2 regions of the Helicovermis profundi genome follow, and region 2 is predicted to be linked to the other one. Evidence: riboswitches for the same ligand, from Rfam matches in the RefSeq annotation. Region 2 holds a riboswitch; the other holds the start of a gene.

Region 1 (4,418 bases), 670 kb from region 2:
GAGTGAAAAAACAATTTTATCCTTTTCTGATTCATTGACATGTTTAAAGGAAGCTGATATAAAACTAGCGCAAAAAATTATTGAAAGAGAAGGAGAAATTGATGTGCTAGAAAAAACATTGAGAAAAAAACATATCAAAAGACTAAGCGAGAGGAAATGTCAAGCAAATTCAGGTGTTATATTTTTGGATATCATTAGCAATTTAGAGAGAATTGGTGACCATGCTTCAAATATTGCTTATGCTGTAATTTATGAATAGAAATTATAAATAAATTAATATTGCAATTGGGGGAGAAAATGAGTATAAGAATAATCACAGATAGCGTATCGGATATTCCAAAATCTATTTCAAATGAGTTAAATATAAGAGTAGTACCTCTTAGTGTTAATTTTGAAGATAAAGTATATAAAGATGGCGTAGATATTAATAACGAAGAGTTTTTTAATAAATTAATATCTTCTAAAAAACTACCAAGAACTTCGCAAGTTACGCCAGGTGAATTTATTAATGTTTTTAAAGAAGAATTATTAGAACATGAATTTTTAATTGTAATTTTAATGTCATCTAAATTAAGCGGAACATATAATGCGGCGATTAAGGCTAAAGAGTATATTAATAGTGATAAAATTGTTATAATAGACTCAAAAGCAATAAGTTTTGGATACGGAATGATCGTTATTGAAGCTGCTAGAATGGTGATAAATGGTAAATTAGAAGTAGAGGTAATAGATAAAATAAAGTATATGGTCAGGAATATGCAATATTTTTTTGTTGTAGATACTTTAGAATACCTTCTAAAAGGTGGTAGATTATCTAAAACTGAAGCCGTTATTGGTAAAATATTAAATGTTAAGCCAATTATTACAATAGTTGATGGCCAGTTGAAAGCTATTGATAAAGTTCGGGGAAGAAAGAAAGCATTTAAATGGATTTTCAATTGGATAGACCAAAATAAAATTGATTTATCTGATAAACAAATTGGTATTTATCATGCTACTAGTAAAGAAAATTTAAATATATTAAGAAGCGCTATTGAAAAAAATTATACGTTTAAGGAAATAATTGAATCTGAAGTAGGTTCAGTAGTTGGAACTCATGCCGGACCGGGATGCCTTGCAATAAGCTTTTTAAAATAATATATTTTTATATAGTATTTGATAAAAAAGTATCAATTGATAAAAAAAAGTATTGCATTTGGATTTTTTATGCTATATAATCAACATGTAAGTAGACAAAATGTTAACAAACGTTAACATATATGTACAATCGGATGAAGAATCAGGGAGAGAATCATTTAATTGATCGCCGAAGGAACAAATCTCTGCTATGCCAGTAGTGATGAATTTCTCAGGCAAAAGGACCGGATTTTGACGATACTCTGAAAAGTCTTTTAATAGACACCGAAGGGGCAATCTTTGAAAAAAGAGAATCTCTCAGGTTACTATAACAGAGGAGAAACGGCATTTATGCTGTTTCTCCTGTTTTTGTTTTTGTTTCTATATTTAGGATTGGATGTGTGTGTATGAAATATGTAATTATTACTAATAATAAATTAGTAAATGAGTATTACTTAAACGAAATTAATTTCAAAAATTTAGAAAAAATAATTTTTATGGAAACTGCTAGTTTTATTAATGTTCTTGAATTTGCAAGAGATAGTATTCATAAAGGTCATAAATTACTTACTCATCCTTTAACGGGTAGTGTTAAACCATACGAAACACCATTTAAATCAGTTGTCATTTCGAGTGAAACAACTGAAATGGATTTCGAATCGCTAAATATTATTGAAAATAGTATTGAAGTTACAAAAAAATTTCTAAGAGATTACAAGCCAAGAAATTTAAAGGAAAAGCATTTAAAAGATTTTATGATTATTGATAAAAGTTTAATTGATAGTGGTATAGAAAGTATTAATCAGGTTTATTAAATTTTAAGACCAAATTTTTAAGGAGGAACTTTTAAGTGGAAAAAATATTTGATGTTGTAGTAATTGGAGCAGGCCCTGCTGGACTTTCAGCTGGTTTATATGCTGCTAGAGCAAAGATGAATGTGTTAGTTTTAGAAAAAAGCAGAACAGGTGGACAAATTGTAACTACTGAAGAAGTTGCAAACTATCCTGGTTCAATTCCAGAAGCTACTGGTCCAAGTTTAGTAGCTAGAATGGTAGAACAATGTGAAGAATTTGGAGCTGAAATTTTAAAAGATTCAGTACTTGATATAGATCTCGATTCGGATATAAAAATTATAAAAACAAATAGTGGTAAAAATATAAAAACGAAATCTGTTATTATTGCAACAGGTGCTTCACCTAGAAAACTTGACTGTCCAGGTGAGAGCGAATTAACTGGTAAAGGAATTTCATACTGTGCTACATGTGATGCTGATTTTTTTACTGATTTGGAAGTTTACTGTATTGGCGGCGGCGACACTGCTCTTGAAGAAGCTATGTACTTAACTAAGTTTGCTAGAAAAGTAAATGTTGTTCATAGAAGGGATGAGTTTAGAGCTGCCAAATCAATTGTTGAAAAGATAAAAGCTAATGATAAAATCAATTTAATTTATGATTCGGTTGTAGAAGAAATTAAAGGTGATGGAATTGTTGAATCTTTAGTACTTAAAAATAAAAAAACTGGCCAACTAACTGAGCATCTTGCAGATGAAGAAGACGGAACTTTTGGTGTATTTGTGTTTGTTGGTTATATTCCACAAACTGAATTGTTTAAGGGCAAAGTAGAACTTGATGAAAGAGGATATTTTTTAACTGATTCTGATATGAAAACAAATATTGAAGGTGTGTTTGCTGCAGGAGATGTGAGACAAAAGTCATTAAGACAGGTAGTTACAGCAACTGCTGATGGTGCGATAGCCGCGGTACAAGCTGAAAAATATATTGAACATAAATTTAGCTAAACTATTAGGCATTCTTCATTAGAGTTTAATAGTCCTAGGAAGAATGCTTATTTTATTATTACAAATGTTAAATTTATAACTACATTTTATTGCTATTTTTTCAAAAAATTTATAGCAAAATATTTTAAGAACGTTATTAAAAAGGAGGTAAAAATGTTAATTTTATCAAAAGATAATTTTAGTGAAGAAGTTTTAGAATCAAGTGGATTAACTCTTGTTGATTATTGGAGTGATTCATGTGAACCATGTAAGGCGCTTATGCCAGATGTAGAGGTTCTTTCAAATGAGTATGAAGGAAAAGTTAAGTTTTGTAAACTGAACACTACTAAAGCTAGAAGACTTGCAATTTCACAAAGAGTTTTAGGACTTCCAACTATTGTATTATATAAAGATGGTCAGAAATTGGCTGAAGTTACAAAAGATGATGCTACAAAAGATGGTATCAAAAAAATGATTGAAAGTAATTTGTAAAAGTTTTTAACCAACCACTTGGTTGGAATAAAGAGGAGGTGAACCTTTTGCGTTTAGAGATTGGTGAAATTTTAATTAAAGATGTACAATTTGGTGAAGTATCAAAAATTGAAAATGGAACTTTATATGTAAACAAAGAAGAAATAATCAAGTTGGCAAGTGAAGATGAGCATTTAAGTAAAGTAGATGTTGATTTAGCAAGACCAGGTGAAGAGGTAAGAATAACACCTGTAAAAGACGTGATTGAGCCTAGAGTTAAAGTCGAAGGCAAAGGTGGTATTTTTCCTGGAGTGATTAGTAAAGTTGATACTGTAGGAGAAGGAAGAACTAACGTACTAAAGGGTGCTGCAGTTGTTACTTGTGGTAAAATTGTCGGATTCCAGGAAGGTATTATTGATATGACTGGAGTTGGCTCTGAATTTACACCGTTTTCAAAATTAAATAATGTAGTGGTAATTCTTGAACCTAAAGAAGGAATTGAACCATACCAATATGAAGCTGCAGCAAGAATGGCTGGACTTAAAATAGCAACATATTTAGGTGAATTATCTAGAGAATTAACTCCAGATAATATTGAATCTTTCGAAACAAAACCAATGTTTGAGCAAGCAAATGAATATCCAAAATTACCAAAGGTAGGCTATGTTTATATGCTTCAAACTCAAGGTTTACTTCATGACACTTATGTTTATGGAGTGGATGCAAAGAAGATTGTACCAACAATTCTTTATCCAACAGAAATTATGGACGGAGCAATTTTAAGTGGTAACTGTGTTTCAGCATGTGATAAAAATACTACTTATCATCATCTAAATAATCCGATTATTAAAAATCTTTATAAAGAGCATGGTAAAACAATTAATTTTATGGGCGTAATTATAACTAATGAAAATGTTTACTTAGCTGATAAAGAAAGATCATCAAATTGGACTGCAAAGTTCACAAAATTCTTAGGACTTGATGGAGTTGTTATTTCCCAAGAAGGTTTTGGTAATCCTGATACAGATTTAATTATGAACTGTAAAAAGATTGA
Region 2 (4,418 bases):
GAGAGAATTACAGATAATGGCTGATCAGGCCTTATATAAAGCTAAGGAAAATGGAAAGGATCAAATAGTAAGTTATGAGTTATAAATAAATTATTTAAAGCCTCAATATTTTATTCAAATATTAAGGCTTTTTTTAAAATCAAGTAAAGTTACCTAAAGACTAATAACTATCAATAAGTTTTAGAACTCTTTTTTTTATGTTTTCAGGTATATTTTGTTCGAGCATTTTTTTTAAAATGCTAATATGTTGAGATTTATTTATTGATAAGTACTTTTCAATCATAGCGACTTTTGCTTCTCTATTTTTCATAAGTTGATATAAAAGATACCATTCTTCTAGAGATGTCATAGGAATACTAATACCATTTATAATATGAGATTTTGTAATCGATGATTTATCAAAATTATATTCGAATACTTCTTTTTCTAAATTAATACGAAGCCCTGAAATCACATCAATATCAATGCCATTAATAACATACTCGTAAAAATACCTTGATGAATATGAAGCAGACTTTTCCCATTTGGATTTTGTACCAAGTGATTTTAGTATTATATCAGCTTTTTCTATATCATCTAAAGAAATAATAATATCGATGTCATTTGGTTTATCGACTAGTCCATGGATACACAAAACCATTGAAGAACCAATAGCCCATGTAATATTAGCTTCGTTTAGTTTATCTGCTATTATTGATAATGTAGTAAACATTTTAATCACTCCCAAAAGTTTATAGAAAAATTAAATGATAAGAGAATTAATCTTTTTTAAAAAAGTAGTCTGTTAAAAAAGATTTTCGTGATTTAATTTATTTCTAACCATAGACTCAACTTCCGAAAGTCCAGGATAATCACCTTTTTCAAACTTAGAAAAAATTTTTTCGCTGTTAAAATAAACATCATAAATGCCACCTTCAGATGGAACTAATTTAACAGAAGTTATGTGTTTTTTATGTTCATTAAGAAGTCTTTCAGCTAGGCTCACGGCCCTCCCTAAATAACCTCATGATGTGCAGTATTCAATGGTAATAGTGTTATTCATAGAAACTCCTTTGTATAATAATTGTAAACTTAAAAATAATACTCTTTTATTAAAATTATATCATAATGATATAGCTTTTTTGTTTTGAGTTAAAGATAATTTTAAATTTTAATTGAAAATTATCAATTTTTAAAGCTATGAATAGGTGCAGGGATTCTACCACCTCTATTAACGAAATCTTCACTGGAAAATGTATTTACTTTCATGATAGGAGCCGTTCCAAGTAGCCCACCAAATACAGCTTCATCTCCCAGTGATTTTCCGTAAACAGGAATTATTCTTACTCCAGTTGTTTTATTATTAATCATGCCTATAGCAGCTTCATCTGCAATAATTGCAGAAATTGTACTTGACGGTGTATCTCCAGGTATTGCAATCATATCAAGACCAACAGAGCAAACACAAGTCATGGCTTCAAGTTTTTCTATAGTAAGTGATCCTTTTTTTACAGCTGCAATCATACCCTCATCCTCACTCACTGGTATAAATGCTCCACTAAGTCCTCCAACATGCTTTGCTGCCATAACTCCACCTTTTTTTACCGCGTCGTTTAAGAGTGCAAGAGCTGCTGTTGTTCCGTGTGCACCAACAACTTCAAGTCCAAATTCTTCAAGTATTCTTGCAATACTATCATTTACTGCAGGAGTAGGAGCAAGTGATAAATCGATTATTCCAAAAGGTACATTTAATTTTTCTGAGGCTTCATTTGCTACAAGTTGTCCAATTCGGGTTATTTTAAAGGCAATTTTTTTAATTGTTTCAGATACTATATCAAAAGAATCTCCTTTAACTTTTTCAAGTGCTGTTTTAACTACTCCAGGTCCACTAATGCCAACATGTATAACACAATCAGGTTCAGATACTCCGTGAAATGCCCCTGCCATAAATGGATTGTTTTCAGCAGCATTTGCAAATACAACTAATTTTGCACATCCAATGCTATTAGTGTCTTTAGTTAGATAAGCGGTTTCTTTTATAACTTTACCCAAATCTTTTACTGCATTCATATTAATTCCAGCTTTCGTTGTTCCTACGTTTACAGATGAACATACAATATCAGTAGATGATAAAGCCATTGGGAGTGATTTGATAAGAATTTTATCACCTTTCGTATATCCATTTTGAACAAGTGCCGAAAATCCTCCAATAAAATCTACTCCAACTTTTTTTGCAGCTTTGTCTAATGTTTTAGCATATTCAATATAATCTAGATCGTTGCTTGATTGCGCTATTAGAGAAATTGGTGTAACAGAAATCCTTTTATTAATTATTGGGATTCCATATTTTTCTTCAATTTCCTCGCCAACTTTAACTAAATTTTTTGCATATGTCGTAATTTTATTATATATTTTTTCTCTTGATTTTTTACCATCACTATCACAGCAATCCAAAAGTGAAATTCCCATTGTTATTGTTCTTATATCAAGTTTTTCTTTTTCTATCATACTTATAGTTTCAAGAATATTATTAAAATTATTCATATAGCCTCCTTTATATTTTATGCATTGCAGAAAAAATTTCTTCGTGTTGCACCTTTATGCTTAGTTCAAGTTTTTTTGCTGAAATAGATAAATCATTTTTAAGTTTTTTAAACTCAATTACCATATCTTTAAGATCCACTAGCATAACCATTGTAAAATATCCATTAACAATTGTTTGGTTTATATCTAAAATATTGATAGAGTGATCAGTTAAAATTGCTGAAATTTCTTTGATAATTCCTTTTTTATCCATTCCTAGTACTGAAATAAATGCATTCATAAAAATCTCCTTTTTGTGTTAGAAAACAGAAGAAGGTACAAAAAACAAAATGAGACTAAAACTTAGTCTCATAGAAAGCGTTATACGTATAAAAAGAATTATCTTTTTATAAAATGTTTCCTCTGTCCCTTGTACCTGAGAGTTTCACTGTAAAAACAGCTTTCCCCTTCGGTGCTCATAAATGAGTCTCTCCAGAGGTTCGTCTAATAACGGTCTTACTAATTCGTAATTCCACTACCTTCATCCGAGCCATATTAATTTAATAATGATGTTATCATAGAAAATTGATAATTGTCAAGTATAATTAAAGAAAAATAAAATTATTACAAATAGTAATAATTTTATTTAAGAAATCAAGCAAAAAAATGTATAAATAATTATTGTAAAGGTTAATTTTTAAAGGTATAATTAATCGATTTGAAACAAGAAAATTTACATGTTTATTCTATTGAAAAGTGTATAAAGGGTGTGGAGATAAAGATGAAATTAAAAAGTAAATTGATTGTAATAGCTATTGTAATTTTATTTATTTTAACAGCTGTAGCATATAAGGGCATTAGCTCAATTAATAAAGCAAATAATAATTTAAATACGTTTTACGAAGATAGATATATTCCAAATCAAATTTTAACTGATATTCAAAAACAAGTATTTTATATGGAATTGAATTTACAAAAAATGGTGTATGAAAAAAAATCTTCTTTAACGGTTGATGATTCTAATGCTGAATGGAAAGCTATTGCTGAAAGTATTCAACTAATTAATAGATTAATTAAAGAATATAAGAACAAATATTTAGTATCAGATGAAGTCCAAGTACTTAAAAAAGTTGAAATTTTAAGCACCGAGTATGAAAACATATTAAATGAAATTTTTTACTATAGGGAGTATAAAGGTGCAGATATATTAATATCTAAAATTGAGTGGTTAACAAAACTTAGTGAAAATTATATAAATGAATTAGAAACTATAAACATTGATATTGCAAAAAAACTTAAAAATGATAGTAATGCTAGTGCAGTAAAATCAAGAAATGTTTTACTTTTTTTATTATTTATTGTTAGCATTATTTTATTAATTCTTTTTATTTTGATTGATAAATTTACAAAGAGAAGAATAAGTTTGGAAAAGAAAATCTCAGAGGAATCAATTTCTATTGTTTCGAATATTCTAGAAATGCATGATGAATACACTGAAGGACATTCTAAAAGTGTAGCCAATATTAGCAGGTTAATTGCTGAAAAGTTGGATTGTAAAGATTGTGAAAACGATTATATTTATATAGCAGGGCTTCTTCATGATATTGGAAAAACATTTATTGGTGTCGATATATTAAATAAAAAAGGAAAATTAAATGATGAAGAATATGACGAAGTAAAAATGCATACTATTAAAGGTCATGATATATTAATTAGGACAAGTGAATTAAAAGTAATTTCAAAATACGTACTTCACCACCATGAAAGGTGGGATGGAAAAGGGTATCCAAGTGGACTTAAAAAAAGTGAAATTCCTTATGTATCAAGAATTTTGGCAGTTGCTGATACTTATGACGCAATGACAAGCAATAGGTCATATAGACAAAAACTTAGTAAAAAAGAAGCGCTTGATGAAA

The links. A riboswitch is a leader RNA that binds a small molecule or an ion and turns the genes downstream of it on or off. The one in region 2 is predicted to bind glycine.
Region 1: linked by a shared signal. The riboswitch ahead of AACH12_RS05330 (GrdX family protein) and the one ahead of AACH12_RS02435 (ACT domain-containing protein) in region 2 are both predicted to bind glycine.

The regions. Positions count from the first base shown of each region.
Region 1 covers NZ_AP028654.1:1,230,141-1,234,558, forward strand. Annotated here, with positions in the region: gene AACH12_RS05320 (Na/Pi cotransporter family protein) at 1-259, shown strand, start outside; gene AACH12_RS05325 (DegV family protein) at 298-1,137, shown strand; glycine riboswitch at 1,272-1,374, shown strand; gene AACH12_RS05330 (GrdX family protein) at 1,524-1,931, shown strand; gene trxB (thioredoxin-disulfide reductase) at 1,967-2,914, shown strand; gene trxA (thioredoxin TrxA) at 3,068-3,385, shown strand; gene AACH12_RS05345 (glycine/sarcosine/betaine reductase component B subunit) at 3,433-4,418, shown strand, end outside.
Region 2 covers NZ_AP028654.1:558,581-562,998, forward strand. Annotated here, with positions in the region: gene AACH12_RS02415 (sensor domain-containing diguanylate cyclase) at 1-85, shown strand, start outside; gene AACH12_RS02420 (nucleotidyltransferase family protein) at 161-712, opposite strand; partial or broken gene AACH12_RS02425 (Rdx family protein) at 785-991, opposite strand; gene AACH12_RS02430 (PFL family protein) at 1,165-2,523, opposite strand; gene AACH12_RS02435 (ACT domain-containing protein) at 2,534-2,803, opposite strand; glycine riboswitch at 2,916-3,008, opposite strand; gene AACH12_RS02440 (HD domain-containing phosphohydrolase) at 3,284-4,418, shown strand, end outside.